Regions from separate parts of the Paeniglutamicibacter sulfureus genome, predicted to be linked through region 1. Evidence: riboswitches for the same ligand, from Rfam matches in the RefSeq annotation. Region 1 holds a riboswitch; each other region holds the start of a gene.

Region 1 (10,336 bases):
GGCCAGGACGAAGGACGCGGCGGTGTCGATGGCGCCGTTCTCGCCTGCCAGGTCCGCGAAGCGGGTTGGCAGGGCCGAGAGCGCGACGGTGGCCTCGAGCACCTGATCGTAGTAGGCGAAGTCGCCGGGCAGCGAGGCGTCATCGGGCTTGAGCCCGAGACCGGTGAGCTTGGCCAGGTTGGCGTTCTGCAGTTGGCGGGCCGCGGCGTGCAGCGTCGCCTCATCGGTGCGTGAGGCCCAGTGCGCTTCGAGGGCCTTCTTGAGCTCGCGGTTGGGCCCGATGCGCGGGTAGCCGAGGATGGATGCTGCCGGGAAGGATGGCTTCGTCATGATGGTTCTCCTGTTGTTCTGGCGTGGTGGAAAGGTGTGTGGGCCTACACCGCGGCGCGGGTGGCCCAGGTGTTGCTGGCCTGCGCGCGGGTCCGCGGCAATTCGAGCTGCTCGATGACATCGAGGGAGCCGCGATGGTCGTTGAAGGTGTACAGGTGCACGCCCGGTGCCCCGTCGTCGAAGGCCCGTCGGGCCAGGGTGACTGCGGCGTCCACACCGATGCGGTGGCGCTCGGAATCCGAGCCGGCGGTTTCCAGCGCGTGGGCCAGGATCGGGTCCGGGGCAATCCCGGCCATCGAGGCCAGCCGGTTCAGGCGCCTGACCGAGTTCAGCGGGATGACGCCGGGGATGATCGGGATGGTGACCCCGGCGCGGCGGGCCGATTCCACGAGGTTGGTGTACTCATTGGCACGGAAGTAGACCTGGGTGATGGCGTAGTTGGCCCCGGAGCGCTCCTTGGCCAGCAATACCTCCACGTCGTGTTCGAAGGACGGGGATTCGGGGTGCCGGATCGGGTAGGCGGCGACACCCACCCCCAGTCTTCCCCCGGCCAGGGCGGCCGAGTGGTCGGCCTCGACCTCGCGGATCAGCTCGATCAGGTAGCGGGCGAAGGGGAATTCGCCGCGCCAGTCCTCGGGGTCCGTCGGCAGGTCCCCGCGCAGCGCCAGCACCCCGCGGACCCCGAGGGAAACGAAGTGGCGGATCAGGTTCTGCAGGGATTCGCGGCTCTCCCCCACACAGGTCAGGTGGGCCAGCGGGCGCAGGCGGGTGTTCTGGATCAAGTGCTCGATCAGCTCAAGGGACGCGTTCCGCCGTGCCGGGGACCCCGAATAGGTCACCGACACGTAGTCAGGATCCGTCGTCTCCAGGGCCGCGATGCTGTTGAAGATTGCCTCGGCGGCGTCGCGGTTCGCCGGAGGGTACAACTCATAGGACAGTGACGGCGGTGCGGCTGTCGTTCCAATACTCATGCTTGTCTCCTCGTCGATTCGAGGGAGGCATCAGGGATCGCCACAAAAGCCCCAGGGATCCGTCACGGATTTCCTGCGGCGATGGTGAGTGAACGCTGAAGCGGCTCCATCGCTTCTGGCAGTAGCACCCTCGCCGACGGGGTCCCAGGGAACGGACTCCATCGGATGATGGTTGCTGCGGCGTCAACGAGCCAGATCTCTCAGCCGCTCTTGATGGTTGATGTATTCATCTTGGAACAGGTTCGAGGGCACGTGCAAGGAGCGTGCCGGCACAGCCGTCACGAAGGGCAAAATCACTTCATGTGTCCACACGGCGTCATTTTCCCTGGTCCGCCGCGGTCACATTGTTACGGCCGTCCATTCGCGTTTTTCGTTTCATCCTCGGGGATTTCCGGCACCGGCATGACGTCGCGGGACTTCCGTGAAGCCAATGTGACGCGAAGGAGTGGCGTGCTCGCGACCGGTTTCCGGTGCCGGGATCCGAGGGTGGGGGAATGGTTTTCACCCGTGGTGCCACGGTCTTGACGGACTGCCGGGGCGGAGTTGCGACCCCACCGCGATGACCCTGATCCCTTTTTCGTGAAGCCGCTCCCCCTGCGCAGGGGGTTACTCGCCGGACGAGGCAGTACTTTTGTGCCCTTCGCGGATCGGGGCATCGTTCCCGGGGTTGCCCTGGCGGCGAGTCCAGTTCAGGCCGGAGAGCGACACCGCCAGGACAGAGGTAAGCACCAGGGCGGCGGCGGGAGCGGCGACCGTCCACGGCGCCCTTTCAACGTAGTTGATTCCCTCGGCCAGGATGAGCCCCCACTCGGGGGTGGGCTGCCGGGGCCCCAGCCCCAGGAATCCCAGCGAGGCCAGCGCCAGCGCGATCCCGGGAATCCGCAGCATGGCGTGCCTGAACACCGGACCAAGAATCGCCGGCAGGACATACCTGAACAGGATCCGGGCCGGGCCCACGCCCAGCACCGGGAGGATCTTCACGAAAGGCCGGGACCGCGCTTCCTGTCCCAGGGCCGCCGCGTGCGCCGCCAGCGGTGCCCAGCCCACCAATGCGACCGCGATCGCGGCGCCGAGCAGCGACGGGCCGGTGGCCACCGCGACCATCAGGCCCACCAGGATCGGCGGGGCGGCGTTGGCGACCTCCACCGGACCGGTTGCCGCATGCGGAAACAGCCCGATGACCAGCCCCAGGACCAGGCAAACCAGCACCACCAGCAGGGAAGTCCCCAAGGTCGACAGCGCACCATGCCCCACCCTGGCCAATAGGTCGCGTCCGCTGGCATCGGCTCCGAAGGGCAGGGCCAGGCTCGGGGCAGCCAGCCTCGCGTGCTCGGACGCGAACGGGTCGCGCAACAGTCCGGCTACGACCAAAAGCACCAGCGCCAAGGCCACGGCCAGCGGCAGGAGCATCTCCCGCCGGCAGGTGAAGCGCATGGTCTCCGGCGCCGGAACCGTACCGGAGCGAAGTGCCCTGCCCAGCAACAGCAGGCGCACCGCAGCGCAGGCCGAACCCACGATGACGGCCAGCACCAACAGCGCCAGCACCCCGGCTTGCAGGGCCGGAATGTCCTGGGCGCTGGCGGCGCCCAGGATGGCCCGGCCCAAACCGGGGATCGCGAAGACCTTTTCCACAGCCACTGCCCCGCCGGTCAACCCGATCAGGACCAGGCCGACTTGGCTGGTCACCGATGGCATGGCCCGGCGCAGCACGGCCGCGGTGAGCTGGCCGCGGCGCGCCCCGGAGAGCCGCCAGGTCGCCACCCACTTCTCCGCGAAGGCGGCGCTGATGGCTTCGGAGGCCAGGCGCCCGATCAGCCCGCCGGCGGGCAACCCGAGGGAAAGCGCCGGCAGCACCGCGTGGTGCAGCCCCTGCCAGCCGTAGGGCGGGAACCACCCCAGCAAGACGGCTCCGACAATCAGCAGCATGGCGGCCAACAGGAATTCCGGCAGCGCCGTGATTCCCGCCGCAACGGCCCCGGATCCGCTGCCCGGCTTTCCGGCCAGACCGCGCGCCACCGCAGGGACGCACAGCAGCACGGCCAGAACTGCCGCCACCGCCACCGCGCATCCCATCAGGGTCAACGAGACGCCCAGGGCGGAGACAGTCCCGGGACCCACCGGGGTGTTGGTGATCCACGAGGTTCCCAGGTCGCCGTGGGCCACCCCGCCGGCCCAGGCCAGGAAGATCGCCACCGGGCCGCGGTCCAGGCCGAGCTCGTCGCGGATCATCGCCAGGGTTTCCGGTGTCGCTTCCCGATCCGCATAGCGGGCACGCAGGATCGTGTATTCGGGCTTGCTGCCCGATAGCCACGGCAGCAGGCCGATCACGACCGTCACCGCGGCAAGGGCCAGCAGGCGGGAAAGTGCGTTGATTGCCGGGGCCGTGCGTGCCATCAGTCGGCGATTCCCGTGCGGTTGGTGATCAGCGCACGTTCGCGGGGGTCGCGCTCAACATCGCGGACCCTGGCCGATTCGCCCTGGATGACGCGTTCGTGCAAAAGCGGCACTGCCGCGTCCTTGGAAAGGATCAGCGCCTCGGCGGCGGCAATGGCGGCCCGGCGTTCCCCACCGGGTGCCACGGCCGCGGCCTTGGCCAGGGCCGCGTCGACCTCGGCATCGCAGAACTGCGAGATGTTGAACGATCCCTCGCAGGAGAAATCGCTGTACATGTAGGCCACTGGGTCCCCGGAATCCAGCACCGTGGCGCGGGAGAGGATGAAGGCGTCGAACTTCCCGTCCAGGGCGTCGGCCTCGATGTGCTGGTATTCGCGCACATCCTGCTCCACGACAAAACCGGCGGCCTCGAGCTGCTGTTCCAGCGCGACGGCAACCTCGGGTAGTTCCGCCCGGTCGGTGAAGGTGCCCAGCGTGATCTTGGTTCCCTTCACAACGGAGGGCGCTGCACGGTTCCCCAGCACCTCGGTGTAGTTTTCGTTCGCGCGTTCGGCTGCCGCCCAGGGCAGTGCGGGGCCCAGCAACCCCTCGGCGATGTCGGCACGGCCCTCGTAGACCCGTTCGACCACGGTGGCCCGCTCGATGGCTTCCCGCGCCGCGGCCCGCACGGCCGGATCGGCAAAGGGGCCGGTGTCGTTGTTCAGGTAGAGGGTGTTGGTCCTGGGCATGGGAACTTCGTGGACCAGCGCGGGATCGATCTGGGCGACCTGTCCCACGGGGATGGTTTCCACGATGTCGGCGTTTCCGGTGCGCAGGGCCGCTGCGCGGGCGGTGCCGTCCGGGACGAATTGGACGTCCACCCCGGCGGCGGCGGCAGGTTCGCCCCAATAGCCATCAAAGCGGTCCAGGGTTGCGGAGCTGGTTCCGTCGAAGGAGGAAAGCACATACGGACCGGTGCCGGCCCCGGTCGGGACGACGACTCCGCCGGACTTGTAGGCAGAGGCCGCCAGGATGGACAGCTGCGGGCTGGAAAGCCGTTGCGGCAGCAGCGGGTCGGCAACCTCGGTGGTGACCACGACGGTGTTGGCGCCCTCGGCCTTGATGCCCAGCTCGACGCCGTCGAGGATGCGGGGCTTGGGGCTGGCATTCGCCGCGGTTTCCAGCGAAGCGGCGACCTGTTTGGCGGTTAGTGCGGTTCCGTCGTGGAATTCCACGCCCTGGCGCAGTTCGAAGGTCCAGGTCCTCTCACCCGTTTGCTCCCATGCGGTGGCCAGTGCGGGCTGGGCCTCTCCCACCTCGTCGAGGACCACCAGGGTCTCTGCCGCCTGCCAGCGGGAGAGCTTGAAGGCGTCATCGCTCAGCGGGGTCAGTCCCGAACGCGGCGGTTGCATCATGGCCACTTTGATGCGGGTGTCGTCTGCGGCGGCGCCCGCGTCGCCCGCGGCGAAGCATCCGCTCAGGGCCAGTGCCAGGGTAGAGGCCAGCACTGCTGTCGCGGCTGCTTTTGGGCGTGGAAGAACCATCTCGGTCTTACCTGTCTTTCGTGGTTGGGTGGTGACTGGATTTCGGGAAAGAGGGCGGTCAATGCCCGGGCACAAAGCGGCGGATGGCCACTGCGGAGGTTGCGGCCAGCAAGGCCAGTGCCGCCCAAGGGGCGGCCGCTGCCAGCGACGGCAGGTAGGCATGTTCATAGAGCGGACCCAATAGGGCATTTCCAGCCAGCACGGCCAGCCCCCCGCACGTGGCGAGCAGGCCGTAGTACGCCCCGGCGGGATGTCCGTTGGCAAAGCCGGCGACCAGGCCCAGGGCCGTAGGCGTCACGCACATGTGGCCCAGCGCCAGGGCCGTGACCATCAGTGCGGCGGGGGCGAGGGACGCGCCCTCCGGCGCCTCCCGTGTTGCCAGCACCGCCAAGAGCAAAAATCCCACGGCCTGCACGGAAAATCCGAGCGAGAGGGCCGTTTTGTCCCCGACGCGGCGCATGAACCCGGCAATGGGCCATTGCAGGGCCACGGTCAGAAGCGAAACGTAGACAAAGACCCCGGCTAGTGCCCCGACTCCGGCGCCGCTGCGTTCAAGTTCCACCGGCAACCCGAGGTAGAGCTGGTTGTAGGCGAGCAGGTTCACCGCGTAGAACGAGGCAAACAGCACAAACCGGCGTTCACGCAGGCACGCCCAGGTGCCTGCCCCCTCCCGATTCCCGACCCGTGAAATCGCTGTTTGGCCCCCGGCGTCGGTTCCCGGAATCCACCGCAGGAAGACCAATGCCATGACGGCAAAGATCGCCGCGCCGGCCAGCAGCGCGGCATCGATGCCGACACCGAGCAGCAAGGCACCGAGCACCGGGCCTGCCACTGCGCCGATTTCACCGAAAATGACCAGCAGCGCAAAAAGCGTCGGCTTGGCGCGGGTGCCGGCGTTCCCCGTCTCCATGGACCGGGCCGTGCCCACCAGGCTTTCGAGCGCCGGCGAGAACAGGGCTCCACCGACTCCAGTGATGATGGCACCGGCCAGGAACGAGGGAAAGTCCGCGGCCCAGGCCAGCACCAGATAGCCGGCAACCCGCACCAGGGTGCCGGAAACCATCAGCCGCCGCGCTCCCCACCTATCGGCCAGCACCCCTCCGATCAGGAACATCCCCTGCTGGGCGAAGGTCCTGGCCCCCAGCACCACCCCGATTGCCAGGGCACCCATGCCGAAGTCCCCGCGCATGCTCACGGCCAGGAAGGGGACAACGGAAAAGAATCCCACATTGAAAATCAGCTGGCTGGCCAGAAGCAGCCCGGGAGCGGGGCCTGTGCCCTGTACCCGGTCGGGCTCGCCGGCAAGGACGCGGGTGCCGCTCATGCGGCGCCCGTTCGGGTGCCCAATTGCGGGATGGCTGCCAGCAGCTCCCGGGTTGCCGGGTGCCGGGCAGTGTGGAACATATCGAGGGTGTCGCCCTCCTCCACGATGCGCCCGGATTCCAGCACCACGGTGCGGGAACATAGCCGGGACACGGCGGAGAGGTCGTGGGACACGAACAGCAGTCCCATTCCGTCCTGCCGGACCAATTTCTCCAGCAGCCCCAGCACCGCATCGCGAAGCGGCAAATCCAGCCCGCTGACGGGTTCGTCGGCCAACAGGATCGACGGCCCGGGAACCAGGGCCCGGGCGATGGCGACCCGCTGGTTCTGCCCGCCGGAGAGTTCGGCCGGCTTGCGTCCCAGCAGTCCGGGATCGAGTTCGACGCGTTCCAGGGCGCGATGGATCATTTGCCGGTGTTCCCCCTGGATGCGAAGTTGCCTCAGCGGCTCGAGCATCAGTTGTTGGACGCTCATGCGCGGGTCCAGGCTGCCGGCGGGGTTCTGCGGGACGTACTGCACGAACCGCCGGTACCACCGCAGAGAGGAAACCGGACCGGGAACCAGCGGGTTGTCATTGAACTGGACGGATCCGGAGTCCACCTTTTCCAGGGCGAGCAGGCACCGCACAAGCGTTGACTTTCCGGAGCCCGAGCTGCCCACCAAGCCTACGGCTTGGCCTGCTTCGATGCCGAGGTTGATCCCGCGCAGCGCCCGGTGGCCCTGACGGCTCCTCGGCCACCGGCCAGGATAGCCGTGGACCAGATCCAGGGCGCGCAATCGGGCCGTCATGCGGCCGCCACCTCGAGCGGAGGAGCGAAGGATGAGCGGGCCGAATCGACCATGGCAGCGGTGTAGGGATGCCGTGGCCGGGCGATCAACTCCGGCATGTGGGCCTCCTCGATTTTCCGGCCGTCCTGCAGCACGACCGCGCGGCCGCATATTTGCTCGGCAGCGGCCAGGTCGTGGGTGATCAGCAGCAGGCCACCCGCGGTGGAAGGGACCCCCGCCAGGATCTCGAGCACCCTGGCCTGGTTGACGACGTCAAGAGCCGTGGTCGGCTCATCGGCCACCAGGATGTCGGCCCGGCAGGCAAGCGCCAAGGCGATGCATACTCGTTGCAGCTGTCCGCCCGACAATTCCCCGCTGAAGCTGCGCAGCATGCGGTCCGCGTCGGCCAGTCCCACCGAGGCCAGCAGCTCACGGGAAATTTCACGCGCCTCGCGTCCCGAGAGCCCCGCGTTGCGCAGTGGCATGGCCAGCTGGCGGCCCAAGCGCACCAGCGGGTTGAGTGCTGCGGCCGGGTTCTGGTGGATCGCGGCGAATTCCCGCCCTGCGAGCCTTCGGCCCCGGAGCGGAATTTCCTTGCCGTTGACGCGCAGCATCCCCGTGGCCTCCATCCCGGCCGGGAGCTGCCCCAGCAAGGCCGCCGCCGTGAGGGACTTGCCGGATCCGGAGGACCCCAGCAATGCCAGTTTCTCCCCGGGTTCGATGCTGAAGTCCAGCCCCGCGACCAGGGGTTTCCCGTGCAGGGAGATGGTGAGGCCTTGGACGAGCAGGGCAGTCATAAAGTGCGGGCTTTCGTGTGGCGGTTCGGATGGCAAACGCTATTGCAACTAACAATCATTCTCGTTAAGAGCTCGATCGAATATTACCCCATGCAGGACACGGCTTCCGAAACGACCGCTCACGGAACTCCCTAGCGGGGGGATTTTCGTCCGTGAGCCTGGCGTCGCAGGTTCGTTGCGCCCACGAACACGAAATTGCTTCGCGAACGGAGACAAGACGGTGTCAGCACGGCCCTGACCCGTTCAAGAAGATGGGGGGCAGTGGCGGATGGCGCCGTGCGGCCACGTTCCGCGGATTCCGGTGCCGCGTCGCAGGGTTCCTGCGCCCCGGATTCCACTAGGCTGGTGCGCACCATGGACTACAGGAATACCACCCACCAGACCGGCGGCCGGGAACGGGCGATTGGCGAAGATTCGCGGCCCGGGGAAGACGAATTCCGCGTCGACATCGAGCGCATCCGCTTCTCCCCTTATTTCTCGCGGCTCTCGGCGGTCACCCAGGTGATCCCGCAGGCCGGCGCCGGCACCGTGGTGCACAACCGGCTCACCCACTCGCTGAAGGTCTCCGCGGTGGCACGCTCCATTGCCATCGGGTTGCGCAATGCCGACGAGCCCACGCGCACGCTGGTGGCCGATCTCGGCGGCTGCGATCCCGTCGTGGTGCAGGCGGCCGCTGCCGCCCACGACCTGGGCCACCCGCCCTTTGGGCATCTGGGCGAACAGGAACTGGACCGGGCGGCCCGTCAGATCCTCGGGTTGCCCGACGGGTTTGAGGGCAACGCCCAAAGTTTCCGCATCCTCACCGCGCTGGACAGCTGCGACGCGAGCCCGCGCGGGCTGAACCTGACCCGTGCTGTGCGTGCGGCGGTGCTGAAGTACCCCTGGACCCGCAACGAATGGCGTTCCCTGCCGGCTCGGTCCCCGGAACTTCTGCCGCGCGGCGTGGGCCTCGGCGATGGAAACGCCGCCTTGAAATACTCGGCCTACGACATCGAGGCCGCCGAGATGCGTGACGTTCTTTCCGTTTTCCCGCAGATCGCCGAGCACCAACAGACCCTGGAATGCTCGGTCATGGACATCGCCGATGACATCGCCTACGCGGTGCACGACCTGGATGACTTTTATCGTGCAGGGGTGCTGCAGTATTCCCCGGTGTCCGCCGAGCTGCGGCACTGGCTTGATTCCGGCGCCGAGTTGGCCAGGCTCGATGTGTGCGAACTGGACCAGCGCCTGCCCGGCCACGGGCTCGAGCGCACTTGGCGGCGGGTTGCCGCCAAAGACCCGTGGATAGCCAATGCCGACGCCTTCCGCGCCTCGGTGCAGCGCGTTGGCCATGACCTGGTCGAAGGGCTGCTGTCCCTGCCCTATGACGGCGGACTTGACGCCGACCGCGCAGTCACCGCCTTCACCCGGCGCTGGATCGACAGGCTCCAGGCCTCGATCGCGGTGGAGAAGGACCCCGTGATTCGCAGCGGGCACGTCCGCTTGGCTGACGAGGCCTGGCACGACGTGGTGGTGCTCAAGTTCGTGCACGAGCGCTTTGTTCTGGAACGCTCCGACCTGGCGCTATACCAGCGCGGACAGACCCGCATCATCAGGTCGCTGGCCGAGGGCCTGGCCGCGTGGCTGGATGATCCACAGGATGCAGCCCGCGCACCGCGCAGGCTGCTGGACTCCGTCGAGGCGGCAACCGGCGAATACCGCCAGCTCTATTCCGAGACCTCCGGACCGCTTCCGGATTCCTCACGCAGGGAGATCGAGCGGCTGGGACGGGCCCGGGCCATCGTCGACTACATTGCCTCGTTCACCGACGCGCAGGCCGCCTCCGTCAATGCCCTGCTCACCGGCACCTCGGAGAGCATCTGGGAAGTCGGACGCGGGTTGTAGATGCGTGACAGCCGTTCAATCGCGGAAGGCGGGAGAAAAATGGTGGATGTTTTCTCCCGCCTTCGACACTGATGAAAGAAGTTCCATGGACTGCGTGATGCCGTTGCGGATCTTGGAAGCCGTGAGGCTGCTGCACCGCATGGGCTATGGCGGGCTGAGATTCAATCCCGGGCTCAGCGCCTCGGGCATGTTCTGGCGCATCGCGCTGTTTTCCCAGGATTCACTGGATGTAAGCGGGGATGCCACTGAGCCAATCGGGGATGAACAGTGCCTGCGCTATTCAAATGGCGAAGGATACGAATTCAATGCACGTCAGTTCCCCGAAGACGTCGGCCATGTCACG
Region 2 (10,336 bases), 230 kb from region 1:
CGCAGGTCGTCCTTGCCGTGCACAACAACTGCCTGCATGTGAGAGGTACTCCTTGATACTGCGCCGTGAGGCGGACTAGAACATGTTGACAAGACCCATGACGCCGACGAAGAACACGGCGACTGCGGAGAGGACCAGCATGGCCGTGAAGGCCTTGCCGTCCTTGACACGCGGGTCTGTCTGCTTATGCGAGAGGTAGATGGTTGCCGCGGCGACACCCATCAGGAAGATGGCGTTGAGGATGCCGGCCAGGACAATCAGGGCCAGCGGAGAGGAGACGACGGTGCCAAACAAGCCCCAGACGATGGGGAGCACGATCATGATGACGCGCATCCAGCGGTCGCGCTGTTTGCGGTTGTTCCAGTCGAAGGCCCCGAACACAGCGAGGGTGTTGCCGACCTGGCGGCCGAGCGACGGAACGTTGGCGATGATGGTCTTGAACAGCGCGATGCCGGCACCGACCAGGAACACCACGGCACCCCATTGGCCGACGTTGGTGGAGAAGATGGAGGAGATCGTTGTCATGACCTCGTCGCCCTTGGGCTCCAGGCCCTGCGGGTGCAGCACCGCGGCACCGAGCATGTAGAGGGCGGCGGTGGATACGGTGTAGACGACCCAGGAGACCCAGGCATCGAGCTTCATCACGGAGATCCAGCCGCGGGCCCGCTTGACCCAGGCTTCGGAGCCGTCGTTGGGGCCGGTCCAGGAGGCGTAGCCCTTTTCCACACACCAGTAGGTGTAGGCGGTGATCTCGCCGGCACCCACACCGGTGAGGCCGAACATGGACAGGGCCACGCCGATGGAGCCCAGCGCGATCTGGAAGCGCATGCCGTCGGCCAAGTCGCCGACGTTCCAGCTGAATTCGGTGCCTTGGATGGCGAAGACCATCACGACGGCGAAGATCGTCACCAGGAAGACCAGCACCGTGGAGATGCCCTCGACCACGACGTACTTGTTGCCCAGGTGGATCGCGATGGCGATCACCACCAGGATGGCCACCCAGGTGCCGATGGACAGGAACGAGTACGGGTCCGGCCCGATGGGCAGCAGCGAGGAGAACGCGAAGGCCGAGGCGGTGATGACACCGGCCTGGCTGGTCAGGAACTGCACGAACATCAGCAGGATGAGCCAGGCCATCCAGCCGCGCTTGCCGATCCGCGGCGGGACCTCGTCATAGCCGGTGACGGCGACCTTGCCGGTGGAAATGGACCAGCGGCCCAACTCGATCTGCACCCATACCTTGATGAAGGTGGAAGCCAGCACCAGCCAGAGCAGCATGAAACCTGCCTTGGCACCGAGCGTGGTGGCGGTGAGCAGCTCGCCGGAACCGACGACGGCGGCCGATGTGATCATGCCCGGGCCAAGGAACTTGAACCTGTCCCGCCAGCGGGTGGGCGGGTCCATGATGGACCGGGGATCCAACGCGTACGGGTCGACCGTTTCGTCGCCCAGCGGGCGCGACTCGGGGGTGGTGATAGACATACCGCTCCTTTGAGGTGTGCAACCGGCCTTGAAAGGCCGAAATCATCGGGGGTTCCCCCGCGGCCTCCTGTGCCAGCCGGGTATTGACCTCAATTGACGATCGCCGAGAGAACCAATAAGTATGATATTAGCCACGCACCTCGGAAACAAATCTACGTCCGCTGCGGCCTCCAGATTACGGAATGAGCATCACCTTGATGGCCCGACGCTCATCCATTGCCCTGTACGCCTCCGGAGCCTGCTCGAGATCCATGACCGAGTCGAAGACCAGGCCCGGGTTGATGCTCCCTTCCAGCACGTCGACGAGCAGTTCGGGAAGATAGGCGCGGGTACTGGCGGCCCCGCCAGCCACTGAGATGTTCTTGGAGAACAGCACTGACATCGGCAGCGGGTCATCCCCGTGCGGGACGCCCACGAAGCCCAGGGCACCGCCGGGCCGGGTGCAGCGCAACGCCTGGTCCATGGATTCGGCGGTGCCGACGCATTCGAGCACGGAGTCCGCCAGCACACCCCCGAGCAGCTCGCGCACCTTCGCCGCCGCCTCGGCGCCGCGCTCGGCGACAATGTCGGTGGCCCCGAACGCCCTGGCCAGTGCCGCGCGGTCGGAGTGCCGGGACATGGCGATGATGCGCGTGGCGCCCAGTCGCTTGGACGCGAGCACCCCGCACAAACCCACGGCCCCGTCACCGACCACCACCACGCTCCGGCCGGGTTCGACACGGGCCCCGAGGGCTGCGTGGTGGCCGGTGCCCATGACGTCCGAGAGCGCCAACAGCGACTTGGACAGCGCCTGGTCGGGCTCCGTGACCCCGGGGACCGCGACGAGCGTGCCCTCGGCATTGGGCACCCGCACCATCTCGCCTTGCCCGCCGTCCACGGGCAGCCCGTGCTCGTCCACCCCGCCCCAATGGGCCCGGTGTTCGCAAGCGACCTGGACGCCGTGGCGGCACGGAGGGCAGGCGCCGCAGCTATTGGCCCAGGGCGCCACCACGAAGTCGCCCACGGTCAGGGTTGAAACCCCGTCGCCGACCGCCTCGATACGGCCGATGAACTCGTGGCCGATGCGCCGGGGCCTGGGCGTTTGGCTGACCCCGCGATAGGGCCAGAGGTCCGAGCCGCAGACGCACGAGGCGGTGACGCGCACGATGGCGTCGGTGTCGGCGAGCAATGTCGGCTCGGGGCAGTTTTCGACGCGGATGTCCCGCGGTCCGTGGATCAGGGTGGCGCGCATGTGTTCCTCCGCAAAGTGGTGGGCCGGCAATGGTTCCACCCTATGCCCAGCCTGCTGCCGCTACTCGGATACCAGCGCTGGCTTCCCGCGGAGAGGCGCACACCCCTTGCGCACGCTCCGGTCAACCAGCATAATAAATGAACGATATTCATTTAGCGTAATGGCCATCCCATGCACCTTGTCCGGCGCCGGCGTATCGCGCACCACCTACCAAGCAGGAGCACACACCATGAGTTGGTCAATGCCCGCCGAGACCTCGGCCCAGAAGCGCGTCTGGATGGCCTTCCCCCACGAGGGATACACGCTGGGCGTCACCGGGGCCGAGGCCCACGCGGCTCGCTCGACCTGGGCCAACGTCGCCCACGCGGTGGCCGGGTTCGCCCCGGTCGTCATGGTGGTGGACCCCGCCGACGTGGAAATTGCCGCACGCTATCTCGATGAGCGCATCGAGGTCCGCACGGCCGAGCTCAACGACGCCTGGATGCGCGACATCGGGCCGACCTTCGTTACCGACGAGCACGGCGGGCTCGCCGCGGTGGACTGGGTGTTCAACGGCTGGGGCGCCCAGGACTGGGCTGCCTGGGACAAGGACGAGAAGATCGGTGCCATCGTGGCCGAGTGGGCCGGCGCGCCCCGCATCGCCTCGACCCTGGTCAACGAGGGCGGCGGCATCCACGTCGACGGGCAGGGCACGGTGCTGGCCACCGAGACCGTGCAGCTGGATCCCGGGCGCAACCCCGGCATCACCAAGGCCGAGGTCGAGGAGGAGTTCGCGCGCACCCTGGGCGCCACCAAGGTACATTGGCTCCCGCGCGGGCTGACCCGCGACAGCGAGGAATTCGGCACCCGCGGACATGTGGACATCGTGGCGACCATCCCCTCCCCCGGCACCGTGCTGGTTCACATGCAGGAGGACCCCGAGCACCCGGACTATGCGGCCAGCCGGGAAATCGCCGCGTCCTTCCGCGGCGCCACCGACGCCAGGGGCCGCGAATTCACCGTCATCGAGGTCCCTGCCCCTGCGACGCTGCGCGACACCGAGGGGTTCGTGGACTACAGCTACATCAACCACCTGGTCGTCAACGACGGGGTGGTGGCCTGCACCTTCAACGATCCCAACGACGAAAAGGCCCTTGCCGTCCTTTCCGACGCCTACCCGGGGCGCAAGGTCGTGGGCGTGGATGCCCGTGAGCTATTCGCCCGCGGCGGCGGCATCCACTGCATCACCCAGCAGGAGCCGATGCCGACGGCGAAATGAACCCCTCTCGGGATGGCAAGGTCACTCGCCGTCACAGATGACCGTTTGTTGCTCCCCGCACGTCCGCGCTGGCAAAACGTCCCCGCTTCGCCGTAGGGTTGGATCAGCTTCACGAGTTCTGGTTGCCGCATAGGCATAGCTCCGACTAAAACAGACGCCAACCCCATAGTTGCACGGTGGGTGGTTCGGATGACGAAGCGGCCCTGTCGCGCATCCCGCACGAAAGGGCAAGGACAACGAACCCCAAGGACGTGTGCACATCATGTACGGCCCCACCCTGACTTCCGCCCCCACGGATAACCCGCTTCCGCGCTTCACCGGCGACTGGATCGCCGCCTGGCTCCACCTCGACGCGGACACCGACCTGCTGCACATTGGCGCGGGTCCCGACGAGTGGGTGCTCGAGGCACTGGCCCCGCGCAAGCTCTCGGCCGCATTGGTCGGCCGCGGCCCCGTCGAGGTCCAGTTCAACCCCGAGCTGCTGGTTCTCCTGCTGCCCGGGGCCCACGAACTGGTCGGCAGCTCGTTCTTCCGCCTGCGCGCCTGACGCCCCGCCGGGCCTGGTGCTAGATGTCCAGCACCAGGCGCCCGCCCTTGCAACGCGACACGCAGATCATCATGGTGTCGCCGGCCTCCCGCTCCTGATCGCTGAGCAGCGAATCGCGGTGGTCGATCTCCCCCGCGACCACCGGGGTCTCGCAGGTCCCGCAGATGCCCTCCCGGCAGGAGTTCAGCACCTGCACCCCGACTTCTTCCAGTGCGGTGAGGATGCTGGTGCCCACCGGAACCTGCACCTGAAGGCCTTCGGTCGTCTCTACGGTGAATTCATGGTCTCCCGCGGCAGGCGCGCTCGCGGCCGCGTCGGCGACAAAGCGTTCAAAGTGGAACCGTGCGGGGTCCTGCCAACCGGTGGTGAGCGTGGCGATGTAGTCCAGCAGCGGGCCGGGGCCGCACACATAGGCGTGGAATCCCGCCGCCGGGCCGCCGAGCAGCTCGCCCAGGGGATAGAGCCCGGATTCGTCGTCCGCGTGCACGTGGACCTTCTCGCCGTACTGTGCCAGTTCGCCGGTGAAGGCCATGGAGCTGCGGCTGCGCCCCAGATAGACAAGGCGCCACGGCACCCCGGAGGCCTCGGCCGCGCGCAGCATGGGCAGGATGGGCGTGATGCCGATGCCCCCGGCGATGAACACGTATTCGGGTGCGGGCCCGAGCGCGAAATTGTTGCGCGGGCTCCTGACGCGCAGCTGCTCGCCGGGCTTCAGTTGGTCGTGGATGTAGGCGGATCCGCCGCGGCCGGCGGGCTCCCGCAACACCCCCAGCCGCCAGCGCGGCTCCCCGGGGGCGGAGCACAGGGAGTATTGGCGCAGCAGCCCGTTGGGGAGCATGACGTCGATGTGCGATCCCGGACTCCAGTCCGGCAGGGCGAGCCCGTCCGGGCGGGCAATGCCCAGGGAGAGAACCGATTCGGATTCCCGCCGGATGTCCACCACGTCCACGACGAAGAACCCGTCCTCGCTCGTCTGGCTGGTCGCCACCGGTTCCTCGATGATGTGCTTTTCACTTGTGCTGATCACGATGCACCTCCAGTGCTGTGGATTGGGTGGGTGGTGAGTACTGTCTGCGGCGTTTGAGGGGGCCGCGCCGCTGCCGGCTCGTCCAAGGCGGCCAGGATTGCGAGGGAGGCCAGACGCGGGCCAATGGTCACCCGCACTCCCGCGCCGTCGAAGGCCCGGACCGACACCCCGTGCGCGGCGCACGCGCGTTCGATGACGGTCGCCAGCCGGCCGTCTTCCGGGATCCAGAGGAAGTTGCCTCCGCTGCATGGGACGCCAATACCGCGGGCCTCCAGTTTCCGGTGCAGGAATTCGCGTTCGCCCGCCACCGCGGCCACGGTGCCGAGCAGGTAGTCGGTGTCGGCGAGGGCCGCCACGGCGCCGGCCTCTGCCACCGCGCTCAGCCCAAAGGGCGGGGCCACCTTGCGAATGGCGCGGACGATGTCCTCCCCTCCCAGCAGGTATCCGGCCCGCGCCCCGGCCAGGGCATGGGCCTTGGAGAAGGTCCGCAGGATCACCAGGTTCGGGTACTTGGGCAGCAGCATCAGGGTGTCGCCACTGGATTCGGAGAACTCGATGTAGGCCTCGTCGAGCACCACGAGCACCCGGCCCGGAACCCTCGCGAGGAAGGATTCGACTTCGTTGATCCCCAGCACCGTTCCGGTGGGGTTGTTGGGATTGCACAGCAGCACCACCGCGGTGCGTTCGGTGATGGCACGGAGCATGGCCTCCGGGTCGTGGCGATGGGCCGCGTCCAGCGGCACCTGGACGCCCCGGGCCCCTGCCAGCGTGACCAGGATCGGATAGGCCTCATAGCTGCGCCAGGCGTACAGCACCTCGTCGCCCGGCCCGGCGAACGCGGCAAGGACCTGGCCCAGCAGGGCCAGGGACCCTGCCCCCACCGCAACCTGGGTGCCGGGCAGCCCGAGCGTGTCGGACAGCGCGGCCACCAGCCGGTCCCCGGCCAGGCTCGGATAGCGGTTGGAGCGTTGCACGCTGGCCGCCATGGCCGCAACGGCAGCGGGCGAGGGCGACATCCAGGATTCGTTGGAGGAAGCCACCCACCGCACCTTCCCCGCGGCCGGCGAGCGCGAATAGTTCGGCAGCAGGTTCACCAGGTTGCGCGGCCGTGGTGTCGCCTCGCGTGCGCCGGATTGCTCGTGGGACATCTGGTCCTTCCTTCTCCGGGTGGATTCCATCGACGCCCTTAGGCCAAGACCTTGGACAGGAAGGCCTGGGTTCTGGGTTCGCGGGGGTCCTCCAGGACCTGCCTGGGGCTGCCGGATTCCACCAGCTGCCCGTCCGCCATGAAGTGCACGACGTCCCCGACTTCCTTGGCGAAGCCCATTTCGTGGGTCACCACGATCATGGTCATCCCCGAAGCCGCCAGGGAAGTCATGACCTCCAGCACCTCCCCCACCAGCTCCGGGTCGAGCGCGGAGGTCGGCTCGTCGAAGAGCATGAGCTTTGGCTTCAGGGCCAGGGCCCGGGCGATGGCCACGCGTTGCTGCTGGCCCCCGGAGAGCTGCGCGGGGTAGTGCTGGTACTTGTCTGCCAATCCCACCCGGTCCAGCAGTTCCATGCCTTCGGCCATGGCCTTCGCGCGCGATTTGCGCTGCACGATGGTCGGTCCCTCAATCACGTTCTCCAGGGCGGTCCGGTGCGGAAACAGGTTGAATTGCTGGAAGACCATGCCGACGGATGCACGTTGCCTGGCCGTTTCGTTTTCCTTCAGCTCGTGCAACTTGTTCCCCGAACGGCGGTATCCAATGCGCTCCCCGTGGACCCACATTTCCCCGTCACTGATTTTTTCCAGGTGGTTGATGCACCTCAGGAACGTGCTCTTGCCCGAGCCGGATGGCCCCAGCAGGCACGCGACCTGTCCGGCCTGCACCTCAAGGGTGATGCCCTTGAGGATTTCCAGGTGGCCGAAGGACTTGCGCACATTGTGGGCGCGCAGGACTGGTTCGTTCATTTGCTTGGCTCCAATTCCGGCTCGATGCTTGGCGCTGCCTTTGGTCCCGCGCCGGGGCCGGTTGCCGAGGCAGCGGGCGCCGCGGGCTTCTTGCCCTTGATGGGTGAGAAGCCCCGTTCAAAGTGGCGTTCGATGAAGTACTGGCCCACGGAAAGCACCGCGGTGACCGCCAGGTACCAGATGGCCGCCACGATGAGCAGCGGAATGGTCTGGAAATTGCGCGAGTAGATGATCGACACGCTGGTCAACAGCTCCGAGTACCCAATGACGATGACCAAGGAGGTGTACTTGAGCATGCCGATGGTCTCGTTGCCGGTCGGCGGGATGATCACGCGCATGGCCTGCGGCAGGATCACCCGGCGCATGGTCTGCATCCTGGACATCCCGATGGCCTTCGCCGCCTCGGTCTGGCCCGTGGCTATGGAGCGGATGCCCGAGCGCACGATCTCTCCCATGTACGCGCCCTCATTGAGGCTCAGGCCCAAGAGCGCTGCGGTGAACGGGGAAATCACCGAGTTGGTGTCGATACTCAGCAGCTCCGGTCCGAACGGGATGCCGAGCCCGATGTTCGGGATCAGGGCCGCCAGGAAGAACCAGAAGAGCAGTTGCACCATTAGTGGCGTCCCGCGGAAGAACCACGAGTACGCCCAGGCCGCGGTGGACAGGATCGGATTCGCAGAGAGCCTGCACACCGCCACCACGATCCCCAGCCCGATGCCGATGAGCATGGAGATGGCGGTGAGCATCAGGGTCCGGCCCAGGCCGGCCATCACCGGCGCCGCGAAGAGGTACTCCCCCACCACGTCCCAGTGGAAGCGTTCGTTGGCGAACATCGAGTAGATCAGCATCAAGAGGATACCGACGACTGCCACCGCGGCAATCCAGCGGCCCAGATAGCGGGCCGGCACGATGACCAGGCCGTTCTCCTGCGGTTCAGGGGTCCGCGTGGTCATTGCTTGACCCCGTTGACGGGGAAGGACTCCATGGTGTGGTCGGCCATGTTGTACTTGGCCAGGATCTTGTCGTAGCTGCCGTCGGCTTTAATGGCCTCGAGTCCCTTTTGGATGGTGTTCATGAGCTGTTCCTGGTCCTTGGGGAAGACGATGCCGAAGGCCAGGTCCTGGTAGCGCTCGCCCATGGACAGGGCGCCCTTCGACTCGGCAGCAATGACCGAACCCGAGGTCGAATCGACCAGGAAGGCGTCCACGCGGTTTGACTGCAGGGCCAGCACCGCCTGGTTCTGTCCGGCGAAGATCGTCATCTCGACCTTCGGCTTGCCGGCCTCCTCGCACTTCTTGGAAGCCTCGGCGGCGTCGGCGTCCTCGGTGGTGCCCTTCACGATGCCCACGTGGGCGCCGCACAAGTCATCGAGCGTCTTGAGCTTTTCGGCGTTTGCTGCCGAGGTCATGACGCCTCCGCCCGCGGAGAAGTAGTCGATGAAGTTGACCTGCTTCTGGCGTTCGACGGTGTCGGACATCGCCGACATGGCCATGTCGTAGCGTGCCGAGGCAAGGCCCGGGATGATCGCGTCGAAGGCGATGTTGTCGAAGTCCATGGTGACGCCCAACTGCTTCTCCAGCTCGTCGGCGATTTCCCTGTCGATGCCGATGACGGTGGTGCCGTCCGTGTCAAAGGATTCAAATGGCGGGTATTCGACGTTGCTGGCCACGTTGATGGCCCCGGATTTTTGGACCTTCTCCGGCAGTTGACTAAACAGGGGCGCACTTGCGTTGGCTGCGGCCGGATTCTCGGCTTCCGCGGTCCCGCCGCAGGCGGAGAGCGCGAGCATGCCGGCCAGGGCAAGTACACCAAGTGCGCCGGAACGGATGGTGCGCGTGGAGTTTTTCATGGTGGGTTCCTCCTGATGGATGCGTTCTGAACTGCTGGAGCGGATGGGGACTTTCATGTGGGTGAGTCCGTCGAATTCCGTGACGGGCACGGGTTTTTGGGCATGGGCAGTAGAGCCACCGACTTCAGTGGTGCGCTGGGGGCGTTGCTGGGTTGTTCGGCTAGCCGGCGAGAACCTTGTTCACGGTTTCAACGACCGATCCGCTGTGCACCAAGTCCAGGGCCTTCCGGACCCGTGGATACATGACCACGTCGGCGCGGATGTGGTCGATCGGCCGTCCGTCGGCCGACTTGCTCCCCCGCACCAGAGCCAGGGCTGCGGCGCTTGCCGCGCCCGGGCGGGCATCCCCGGTGTCGGGGTGCGCGGCACGCAGTTCCAGCGCCTGGGCGGCCATGAGCAATTCGATGCCGACCACGGATTCGATGTTGGCAACGATCTGCCGGGCGTGCCGTCCGGCGTTATTGGCCATTGAGACGTGGTCTTCCTGGTTGGCGCAAGTGGGGATGGAATCGACCGAGTCGGGGTGGGCGAGGGTCTTGCAGTCGGACACCAGTGCCGCGGCCAGGTATTGCGGCAACATATAGCCGCAGTCCATGCCCGTTTGTTCGCTGTCGATCAGCATGTCGGGCAGCCCCCGGTTCAGCGTTCCGTCGTCAAGTCGGAAGAGCCGGCGTTCGGTGATGTTGCCGATCTCGGTGACCACGATGGAGATGAAATCGGCGGCGAAGGCCACGTACTCGGCGTGGAAGTTCCCTCCCGAGACGGCTTTGAGTTTGCGGGTGTCGGGCAGCGACGGGAAAATCAGCGGGTTGTCGGTGGCCGCGTTGATTTCGTTGTCGATGATCCCGGCAGCGAAGGCCAAGGTGTCCTTGATCGGGCCAAAGACCTGCGGGATGCAGCGCAGCGAGTAGGCGTCCTGGGGCGGCTGGCGGACCGGGTCGGTTGACGCGTTGCCGTCAATGAGGGTGGACCCCGACAGCAGTTCGCG
Region 3 (10,336 bases), 640 kb from region 1:
GATCTTCACCATTGTGATGATCAGTGTGTCCACCGCGTGCATCGCCGCCCTGCCCACCTTTGACCAGGTCGGCTACCTGGCTCCGGTCTTGCTGGTCCTGCTGCGCATGGTCCAGGGGTTCTCCGCCGGCGGCGAATACGCCGGAGCCGCGGTGTTCATGAGCGAACATGCCCCGGATAACCGCCGTGGCTTCTATGGTTCCTTCCTTGAATTCGGCACTTTGGCCGGCTTCAGCGCGGCGGCGATCCTGTGCACCGGGCTGACCCTGGTGGTTGGCGAGGAAGGCATGATGGCTGGCTGGTGGCGGTTGCCCTTCGCACTCACCCTCGTGCTTGGGGGGATTGCATTGTGGATGCGACGCCACCTTGAGGAATCCGAAACCTTTACCGAGGACAGTTCCAAGGACAACGAAGTCAGCACCGCGCCGCAGGCACTGGGAACATTGTTGCGCAAGTATCCCGGTCAGCTCTTCAAGCTCTTCGGTTTTATCGTGCTGGTCAACGTCGCCTTCTACCTCGTGCTGACCTATATGCCCAGTTACCTGACGACGACCTTGGGACATGGCTCGGTGGAGTCCAACATGACGCTGGTTCTCATCCAGCTGGTGATGATCGCATTGATCGTGCCGTTGGGGGCACTCAGCGACCGGATTGGACGTAAACCGCTGCTGGTGACCGCAAGCATTGGCTTCGTGCTGCTTTCGGTGCCGGCGGTGCAATTGATGCAGTCGGCCGGATTGTGGGGGCAGATCGTTGGCATCGGCACCCTGGGTCTCTTGCTGGTCATGCTGCTCTCGACGATCTCCTCGACGCTGCCCGCGTTGTTCCCGACTTCGGTGCGCTACTCCGGATTCGCCATTGGTTACAACCTGTCCACGGCCGTCTTCGGCGGCACCGCGGCGGTGGCCAACGAGGCGCTGATCGGTGCGACCGGAAATTCGCTGGTACCGGGGTGGTACCTGATGGCTGCGGGCGTGATCGGGCTGATTTCGGTGCTCACTTTCAAGGAGACCGCGGGGCGTTCGCTTCGGGGCAACGTCATTCCAGGCAGCGACGACCAGCAGCGACGAAAGCTTGGTGAAAGGCTGGTGGGGGCGGGACGCCCCTAAGCGACAGCCGCCCGGGCCAGGAATTGATCGGTCCCGCAAAAAAGTAGGACAAACAGCGAAGTGAAGGAGGAGAGCGCAGTGGGAGAAAACCAACGCGTCGCACTGGTTACCGGCGCCACCTCGGGAATCGGAATCGAGATTGCCCGACGACTGGTGGCAGATGGAATGAAGGTCGTGGTGACCGGACGAAATGAGGAACGCGGAGAGCAGGTGGCCGAAGAACTCGGCGAGTCCGGCTTCTTCGTGCGGGCTGAACTGACCGCTTCGGGTGCCGCGCAGTCATTGATGGACACGGTGCTCGAACGCACCGGAAGGCTTGATGTTCTGGTGAACAATGCGGCCATTGACCACATCAATTCCCTACTCGACACCCCGGAGGAGGAGGTGCGGGAAACCTTTGAAATCAACACCTTCGCGGCGATTTTCTGTCTCCAAGCTGCGGGGCGGGTCATGCGTGGTGCCGGTGGCGGCGCGATCATCAACGTGACCTCGCGGCTGGCAAGCATTGGGGTTCCCACCATGGGGATCTACAGCGCGAGCAAGGGCGCGATGCTGGCGCTGACACGGGCCGCGGCGGTGGAACTTGCACCGCACAACATCAGGGTCAATGCCGTGGCCCCGGGGATGACACGTACCCAGATGTTTGAGGACTGGTTGGCCGGACACGAGGATCCCATGGCCGCGGAGCGAGCGGTCTCCGAAGCGATTCCGCTGGGTCGAGTGGCGATGCCGGAAGACGTTGCCGAAGCGGTGGGTTATTTTGCCAGTGCCACCAATACTTACGTCACCGGCGTTTCGTTGCCGGTCGATGGTGGCTATTTGGCCAAGTGAGCCGACGACGATGAACCCGCAGGTACCTTCCGCCCACGCGGCTCCCGGTACCTGCGGGTTTGCTGTGGGCGGTTGCGGGTCATCGTGTAAATACCTCTGGCGATCCATGGGGTAACCACGAAAATTGGCCCGTTGGTCGCCGCGCGGTTGCCCTCGGAATTCGGTCTGCAGCGATCGGACATGGTGACGGCCGCGGGTGTCTTTGACGTCGCGCAATCCTTGTCGCCGTCGCGGGTGGCGCAGCAGTGGGTCACCGGTTGTTTCGCAAATCCCACGGGTGGCGAACCTTGGTGGTGCTCGGACGAGCGTTCACCTATGGGCTGGAATTGGCTCGGCAAGACCGGGGCGCGCGCGTGGGGCGCATTGTCAACATGACGCAATCATGAAGCAAGGTAGGGCGGATCGACGCTTCATCTTCCGACTTATAACGGTTCATGAAGCAAATCAAGCGCGAGAATCGTTCTGTGAGTCGATTTGTTTCACAGGAGCCCGATTCGTCTTGGTTCGATCGAAGATTCTGCGACACACTTGAACTGTTCGGCGTTGGCAATCGACCAACGCCAACACACACCATCCAGAGCGGCTGAGAGACCTGGCTCGTTGACGCCGCAGCAACCACTCCCGTCCTTGGGATCCGGTGCTACCGCCAGGACCGATGGAGATAGCCAAACTCTGCGCGGTCCGCCGAATACTTTCGTTCTTACGCACGTATTTGACTGATTTGCCATGTCGCGGCGTTCCTCGGGTGAACCGAGAGGAGTAGGACATGATCAGCATTCAAGGCGTGTCAACAGTTTTCCCTCCGGCGGAGGCACCCTTCACTGCGGTGGACAACGTCTCGCTGGAAATCCCGCGGGGATCGATCCAGGGAATCATTGGATTTTCCGGTGCGGGCAAATCAACGTTGCTTCGCAATATCAATCTCTTGGAGCGCCCGACGAACGGCCGCGTGGTGGTTGACGGTACGGACCTTACGTCGCTGAACGACGAGGAATTGCGCAGGGCTCGGCACCAGATCGGGATGATCTTCCAACATTTCAACCTCCTGAACAACCGCAACGCCGTTGAAAATGTCGAGCTTAGCCTTAAATTCGCGGGAGTAGCCAAGAAAGAACGCCGCCGCCGCGCCCACGAAGCCTTGGCAATTGTGGACTTGGCCGACAAAGCCAAGGCATATCCGGGACAGCTGTCAGGCGGACAGAAGCAACGCGTGGCCATTGCCCGTGCGCTGGCCACCGAGCCAAAGGTATTGCTTTGCGACGAGCCGACATCAGCCGTGGATCCGCGGACCACTGCGTCGGTGTTGCAGTACCTTTCGGACATCAACGCCCAGTTGGGAATCACCACCGTGATCGTCACGCATGAAATGAACGTCGTCAAGGCAATCGCCGATAACGTCGCCGTCATGGAAGAAAGCCGAGTCGTCGAACAATTCGACATCAGCGCACTTCGGAATCCCTCGTTTACACCGGCGACCGCCATCGGCCGGTACCTCATTTCCGATGACATCACCTTGGACCGCAAGCGCCAGGTCCGCGGCACCGAATCCGCAAGCTTCGGCGCACCTTTGAAGGAGGCCTCCCTTGTCTAAGTTTGCTGCGGCCGTCAGCGTGCCTGCTTCCTCCACCAACGGCAGCGGTGCAGCGGCCTTCGACCTCAACCGCGTTATCGAGCTTTGGCCTGAAATTGCCGCGGCAATCGGCCAGACCTTGGCCATGCTCGTCGTGTCCATCCCCATCGCGATCCTGGTGGGAACGCCCTTGGGTATTTGGCTCTATTCAATGGCCCCCCAAGGCCTCCGACCCCGGCCGAAGCTGCATCGCATTGTCGATGGTTTCGTCAACACCATGCGGTCCTTTCCGTTCCTGATCTTGCTGATCGCGATCATTCCTTTCACCCGGTTCGTCGTTGGAACAACCATCGGTACGGCAGCCGTGATTGTCCCGCTGACGATCAACGCGATTCCCTACTTTGCACGCTTCGTTGAACAGAATCTCACGCAGCTCGGCAGCGGCGTCGTTGAAGCTGCACGGGCCATGGGTGCGACCCGCGGCCAGATCGTCCGCGACGTGTTGCTAGTGGAAGGGAAGCCTGCACTGATTGGTTCGATCACGATCATGACGGTGAGTTTCATCAGTTATTCGGCAATGGCGGGACTGGTCGGCGGGGGAGGCATCGGTGACTTTGCCATCCGTTATGGCTACTACCGATATGAAACAGGCATGATGGTCGTCGCCATCGTGCTGATGATTCTGATGGTCCAAATTGTGCAGATCTCGGGCACCCGCATCGCATCCCGTCTGGACAAGCGACAGTAACCATCGCCCTTCTTGAACCGACCTGCTTCTTTTGGAGAGACCCCAACCATGAGTACTTCACGGCGACCGCGCCTGCTGTTGAGCGCCTTCCTGATGAACACCACCAGCCACATCCTTGGTGGCCAATGGCGCCACCCCGAGGCACAACAACATCGCTTCAACGAGCTCAAGCTCTGGGTGGATCTGGCCAAGGACCTGGAAGCCGCAAGGTTCGATGCAATCTTCCTTGCGGATGTTGTTGGGCTCTACGGCGACCACGACGGGGGCTGGGCATCGCACATCAAGCGCGGACTGCAGGTGCCGTCCAATGACCCGCTAGTGCTTGCTTCGGCCCTGGCAGGAGTGACCGAAGAAATCGGGCTGGCCTTCACGTCCTCGGTAATCCAGTCCGATCCCTTCCAGTTGGCACGTCAGCTCTCGACGCTCGATCACCTGAGCAGCGGTCGAGTTGCCTGGAACATCGTGACAAGCGTGCTGGAGAATTCACACCGCAACTTTGGGGCTGACAGGCTAGCCAAACACACAGACCGCTATGACTGGGCCGAAGAATACGTTCAGGCTGCGTTCAAGCTGTGGGAAGGCTCGTGGGAAGACGGCGCGTTGCTGGCCGACAAAATTGCAGGAATCCACGCTGATCCGGCCTTGGTGAACAAGATCTACCATCGGGGAGAACGCTACTCAATTGACGGCCCGCACTTGTCTTCACCCAGCCCGCAGCGAACCCCCTTTCTTTTTCAAGCCGGGAGTTCTCCACGTGGCAGATCGTTCGCGGCCGCCAACGCGGAAGCCACCTTCCTTTTCGCGCCGAACCCCGAAAACGTTCGCAAGAACTCTGAGGTCATTCGGAAACTGGCAGTTGACGCCGGGCGCGAAGCATCCGATGTGAAAATCTTTGCCGGACTCTCCTTCGTAGTGGGAAGTACAGAAGCAGAGGTCTTGCGCAAGCAAGCTGACTATGACGAGTATCTCGACCTGGACGCCGTGGTTGCGCACATAGGCGGAGGGCTCGGTATTGACCTCGGCGGCAGGCCATTGGACACCCGACTTGGTGAAATCGATACAGAGGGCGGAAAGGGTGTGCTTGAAGCCATTCGCGCTTCGGTTCCGGGAGGTAACCCCACGATTGCCGATCTCGCCCGGTACCGGGCGAAGTCCATGCAGATCTCCGGGACCCCTGAACAAATCGTTGATCAGCTCGAACTGTGGCAGGACGCAGGAACCGACGGCATCAACATCATCAACCAGATTCTGCCTGGCTCCTACACGGATTTCATCGAGGGTGTGGTGCCCGAATTGCGAGCCCGCGGCCTTGCCCAAACCGAATATGCGCCAGGCACTTTGCGCGAGAAGGTCTTTGGGCGACAAGCGACGCTCGAGGCCTCACACCCGGCAGCCGCTTTCCGCGGAGCCTTCACCCAATTCTCGGCAGCCAATGAAAATCTCGCCGCGGTCACAGCAAGTTCCTGAAAGGCATCCAGCATGACCATTACTTTGAAGGCATCCGAAATTGTTGCCGCCGATTATTCGACCCAACGCGCGCGATTTGCCGAACTCTTTTCGCGGATTGCCGAAGGCTCCCGGGAACGTGATCTCAAACGCATCCTCCCATTCGAACAAGTCGCGTGGCTGGATGAAGCGGGGTTTGGAGCGCTGCGGGTACCCCAGGCGTACGGTGGCGCGGGCGTCAGTATCGAAACCTTTGCGCGCCTTCTCATTGATCTGGCAGCCGCGGATTCGAACGTTGCCCATTTGTATCGATCACACTTTGGCTTCGTGGAGTCCCTGCAGTGGCAGGACGAGCCCATCCGACGAAGTTGGTATGAACTCGCGGCCGCCGGAAAAAACTGTTGGAAATGCATCCACCGAACGCGGCGGAAATGCGCTCGGCCAGCTCAACACGGTGCTGTCCTACGAGAATGAGGCGTGGGTGTTAAACGGTGAAAAGTTCTACACCACGGGCACCATTTTTTCCGACTACACGCGCGTTTCAGCAGCCCTTCAGGGAAAGCCGGGACGTGTGTTTGCGGTCGTTGAAACCAAGGCAGCCGGCGTGAAAGTCATCGATGACTGGGATGGTTTTGGCCAACGGCTGACCGGCACGGGCACCACTATTTTTGAGAACGTCCACGTGGATGCCGTCGACATATTTGGCCGCGAGGCCAGCGGCGCGGAAGCAACCCACGAAGCGTCGTTCTTCCAATTGGTGTTGCTGGCGGTGCTCGCAGGCATCGCCCGCGCTGCCCGGGATGATGCGGCGCAGTCGGTCGCCAAACGGGCCCGCACCTTCAACACCGGATCGGGATTGCCCTTCAGGAACGATCCCCTGATCCAGGAAACCGTTGGCCGCATCGCCACGAAAGCGTTTACAGCAGAGGCCACCGTGCTGGCTGCGGCGCGAACCCTTGATATCGCCATTGATGCGGCTGTTGGGCAGGAACCAGATGAAAACGGTCATCGCCCAACGACGTTTGAAGGGCATCTGGCCGAATTGGCCGTGGAACAAGCGCAAGTCTCTGTTCCGGAGTTGGCGATCGGCGCTGCGCAGCAACTCTTCGAAACCGGGGGAGCCTCGGCTACCAGCACCTCAAAGGGATTGGACCGCCACTGGCGGAACGCGCAGACTGTGGCAACGCACAATCCAATCGCATTCCGTGCCCGAGCGATTGGTGACTACTTCATCAACGGAACCCTCCCGGAGGGTCTTAACGCCATTGGCGATGCGACGACGGTTCCGTCCATCACATAACGTCCGCCTCAGCAGAACTATTACCCATGAAGAACCGCCGGATCTTCATAGGCCACCAAATCATTGCAAATATTTCAGGAGAAGCATCATGCAGCGTCGTACTTTCCTTGCCGGAGCACTTGGTCTCGGTGCATTCGCCTCGCTTACGGCGTGTGGACTAACCGGCGGGGCTTCAACCGCCGCGACCGGCAACAACAAAACCATTAAGTTGATTGTCACCGAGTCGGCCCCAACGCAGGAACCGACTAAAATCGCCCAAAAAATCCTGGAGTCCCAAGGCTGGAAGGTTGAAGCCAAATACGTCACCGATATCGTCCAGCCGAACTTCGCCGTGGCCAATGGCGAATTCGATGCGAACTACTTTCAGCATGCCGCCTATCTTGAGCAATTCACCACCGACAAGAACCTTGAGGTGGAAACCGCGTTCTACATGTACGGATCACCAGCGGGTGTGTACTCGGCGAAACACAAGAAAATCGGTGACCTTCCCGAAGGTGCCAAGATCGCGATTCCCGTGGATCCGTCCAACAACGGACGAGCTCTGGCCCTTTTGCAGACGGCCGGACTGTTGAAGCTGACCGAGGGGAAGAACCTGATTCACCTTTCACAGGCCGACATCTTGGACAACCCGCGAAAATTCAATTTTGTCGAAGTCGATCAGCAGTCGTTATCCAAGACTCTGCCGGATGTTGACGCGGGCTTCCTTTTCGTTCGCCTCGGCGCAGAGATCGGACTTAATCCGGAGGATGCCCTTCTCTTTGAAAAGGAAGAGGACGCACTTCCGTTCATCAATCTTGTTGCGGCCAAACCGGGTTTTTCAGCTACTGAAAAGGGTAAGGCGCTTGAAGCGGCTTATCACTCGGACGAGGTCCGTGAGTGGTTCGAGGGCTACCTCAACGGTGCGTTGCCCACTCCGTGGGACCGAGATCCCGCAGCGGATCTAAAAGCCTGGAACGTCTAAGTAAACCGTCGTGTAGCACGCAGACCTGGGGTGTGCGGGCCTCGGCAGAGTTAGGAGAATTGGCAATGGAACGACGCACCTTTATCAAAGGATCCCTGGGCATAAGCGCCTTAACCGGTCTTGCCGTGTTGACAGGCTGTGGCCTTACCGGGAATGCTGCCACGGGGGCAGAGAACATGACCATCAAACTCATCGTCACCGAATCGGCCCCTTATCAGGAACCGACCAAAATCGCCCAGAAGGTTCTGGAATCCGAGGGCTGGGAAGTTCAGGTCAAGTATGTCACTGACATCGTCCAGCCGAACCTTGCCGTAGCGAACGGTGAATACGATGCCAACTATTTCCAGCACGCATCTTATCTCGCTCAGTTCACCAAGGATAAGGACATCGACGTTGAAACGGCTTTCTACATGTATGGATCGCCCGGTGGACTGTATTCCCAGAAGCACAAGACCATCGATGAATTGCCACAGGGTGCCAAGATCGCCATTCCCGTCGACCCGGCCAACAATGGGCGTGCACTGGCGCTGCTGGCCAAGGCAGGGGTCCTCAAGGTTGACGAAAACAAGAGCGTGATCCATCTCTCTCAGAATGACATCTTGGAAAATCCGAAGGGCATTTCCTTCACGGAAGTCGACCAGCAGTCGCTCTCCAAGACCCTGCCAGACGTTGACGCAGGCTTCCTATTCGTACGGCTTGGCGCAGAGCTGGGCCTCACGCCACAGGATGCGCTGCTCTTTGAAGAGGATGCCGACGCGCTGCCATTTATCTGCGTCGTAGCTGCCAAGCCTGGATTCGCCGAAACTGAGAAAGGCAAGGCCTTGCAAAATGCCTACCAATCGGATGAGGTTCGCACGTGGTTTAAGGAGTACATTGACGGCGTGCTCCCAACTCCTTGGGACCGCGATCCCGTTGCCGACCGCAAGACCTGGGATAGCTGAGACCGTCACGCACCATTCCCAGAATGTTCGGCATGATTTCCATTCATTCCGAACATTGGATCCGGGCGCAGAATATTCCTACGGTGCGGGCCCCGTACTGTCGCGGTAGCGTTAGGAGCATGAGCAATGAACAAGGCCAGCGGCACGTCAATGACCCGGCAGTGATTCGTCGACTTCTGCAAACCCCGGCGCGGTGGGCCGTGGTCGGACTGACCAACAACCCGAGTCGTGTGGCTCCGGGAGTCTCTCGATTCCTGCAGGATCAGCTGGACATGGAAATCATTCCGGTGTCCCTGAGCGGCGAAAGCGTTCTGGGCAACGTTGGGTACAAGCGATTGGACGAAATCCCGGGGCACATCAACGTTGTGAACTGTTTCGTGAACTCGCAAAGGGTCGGCGACATTGTTGACCAAGCCATCGCCGTGGGTGCCGATGCCGTGTGGTTGCAACTAGGCGTCATCGACGAAGCCGCCGCCAGGCGCGCCAAGGAAGCCGGCTTGGAAGTCGTTATGGACACCTGTCCGAAGATTGAGTACCCCTACCTGTAGTTCCACACGATCCAACCCACGCCTGCCACGGCGGGGAACCACCGGGGGGCGGGCAATTTCCTGCCCACCGGGCTTAGGATTGGCAACGTGGAATACGAATCATGGCGCGGGATGCTGCTGTCGATGCCCGGCGCCTTCGAGGACTTCCCCTTCGGTGAGGACGCGGCGGTGTTCAAGGTTGCCGGGAAGCAGGGCGGCCGCGCCAAGATGTTCGGGCTGCTGATGCACCGCGGCGGGCAGCTGAACTTGAACCTCAAGTGCGATCCCGCGCTCGCCGAGCAGCTGCGGGCCGCCAACGAGCAGATCACCCCCGGCTACCACATGAACAAAAAGCACTGGAACACCGTGGTGCCGGGGCTGGATGAGGAAACCATGCTGGCGATGATCGAGGATTCGTACGACCTGGTTGTCGCCTCGCTGCCCGCCGCCGAACGCGCGGCGCTGGGCTGGAAGGGCCTCGTAGAGCGCGGATGATCCGGAATCGGTAGGCTGGATGGCATGTACTTCATCGTTGTAAAATTCCAGACCAAGCCCGACTACACCGCCCAATTCATGGACCTGGTGACCCCGTTCACCGAAGCCACCCGCAAGGAGCCCGGGAACCTCTGGTTCGACTGGTCCCGCAGCGTCGAAGACCCCAGCGAGTTCGTGCTCGTTGAAGCGTTCCTGGACGACGATGCCGCCGGCAAGCACGTGAACTCCGAGCACTTCAAGGCGGGTCTGGAAGCCATGCGTCCGGCCCTGGTGGCCACCCCGAAGATCATCTCACGCAAGGTTGAGGGCGATTCCTGGGGCGAAATGGGCGAATTGCAGATCGGCTAGACCGAGATGTTCGAGCCACTTCGGCGCAAGCTGCAGCAGACCTTTTCCGCCCAGGAACACT

The links. A riboswitch is a leader RNA that binds a small molecule or an ion and turns the genes downstream of it on or off. The one in region 1 is predicted to bind S-adenosylmethionine.
Region 2: another riboswitch for S-adenosylmethionine. It lies ahead of ABD687_RS17035 (hypothetical protein); the one in region 1 lies ahead of ABD687_RS18085 (methylenetetrahydrofolate reductase).
Region 3: another riboswitch for S-adenosylmethionine. It lies ahead of ABD687_RS15240 (methionine ABC transporter ATP-binding protein); the one in region 1 lies ahead of ABD687_RS18085 (methylenetetrahydrofolate reductase).

Annotation. Positions count from the first base shown of each region.
Region 1 covers NZ_BAAAWO010000001.1:3,978,450-3,988,785, reverse strand. Annotated here, with positions in the region: gene metE (5-methyltetrahydropteroyltriglutamate--homocysteine S-methyltransferase) at 1-330, opposite strand, end outside; gene ABD687_RS18085 (methylenetetrahydrofolate reductase) at 375-1,301, opposite strand; SAM riboswitch class I at 1,405-1,521, opposite strand; gene ABD687_RS18080 (ABC transporter permease subunit) at 1,908-3,695, opposite strand; gene ABD687_RS18075 (ABC transporter substrate-binding protein) at 3,695-5,218, opposite strand; gene ABD687_RS18070 (MFS transporter) at 5,277-6,542, opposite strand; gene ABD687_RS18065 (ABC transporter ATP-binding protein) at 6,539-7,330, opposite strand; gene ABD687_RS18060 (ATP-binding cassette domain-containing protein) at 7,327-8,106, opposite strand; gene ABD687_RS18055 (deoxyguanosinetriphosphate triphosphohydrolase family protein) at 8,461-9,993, shown strand; gene ABD687_RS18050 (hypothetical protein) at 10,040-10,336, shown strand, end outside.
Region 2 covers NZ_BAAAWO010000001.1:3,747,673-3,758,008, reverse strand. Annotated here, with positions in the region: gene ABD687_RS17055 (L-idonate 5-dehydrogenase) at 1-38, opposite strand, end outside; gene ABD687_RS17050 (Nramp family divalent metal transporter) at 76-1,482, opposite strand; gene ABD687_RS17045 (zinc-dependent alcohol dehydrogenase family protein) at 1,658-2,713, opposite strand; gene ABD687_RS17040 (agmatine deiminase family protein) at 2,943-3,971, shown strand; SAM riboswitch class IV at 4,079-4,211, shown strand; gene ABD687_RS17035 (hypothetical protein) at 4,234-4,518, shown strand; gene ABD687_RS17030 (PDR/VanB family oxidoreductase) at 4,538-5,545, opposite strand; gene ABD687_RS17025 (aminotransferase class I/II-fold pyridoxal phosphate-dependent enzyme) at 5,542-6,693, opposite strand; gene ABD687_RS17020 (amino acid ABC transporter ATP-binding protein) at 6,732-7,499, opposite strand; gene ABD687_RS17015 (amino acid ABC transporter permease) at 7,496-8,452, opposite strand; gene ABD687_RS17010 (ABC transporter substrate-binding protein) at 8,449-9,348, opposite strand; gene ABD687_RS17005 (HAL/PAL/TAL family ammonia-lyase) at 9,509-10,336, opposite strand, start outside.
Region 3 covers NZ_BAAAWO010000001.1:3,337,557-3,347,892, forward strand. Annotated here, with positions in the region: gene ABD687_RS15230 (MFS transporter) at 1-1,108, shown strand, start outside; gene ABD687_RS15235 (SDR family NAD(P)-dependent oxidoreductase) at 1,187-1,939, shown strand; SAM riboswitch class I at 2,507-2,601, shown strand; gene ABD687_RS15240 (methionine ABC transporter ATP-binding protein) at 2,706-3,530, shown strand; gene ABD687_RS15245 (methionine ABC transporter permease) at 3,523-4,257, shown strand; gene ABD687_RS15250 (NtaA/DmoA family FMN-dependent monooxygenase) at 4,306-5,724, shown strand; gene ABD687_RS15255 (acyl-CoA dehydrogenase family protein) at 5,737-6,177, shown strand; gene ABD687_RS15260 (acyl-CoA dehydrogenase family protein) at 6,077-7,003, shown strand; gene ABD687_RS15265 (MetQ/NlpA family ABC transporter substrate-binding protein) at 7,092-7,964, shown strand; gene ABD687_RS15270 (MetQ/NlpA family ABC transporter substrate-binding protein) at 8,030-8,905, shown strand; gene ABD687_RS15275 (CoA-binding protein) at 9,025-9,453, shown strand; gene ABD687_RS15280 (MmcQ/YjbR family DNA-binding protein) at 9,541-9,927, shown strand; gene ABD687_RS15285 (putative quinol monooxygenase) at 9,952-10,275, shown strand; gene ABD687_RS15290 (DUF1990 family protein) at 10,282-10,336, shown strand, end outside.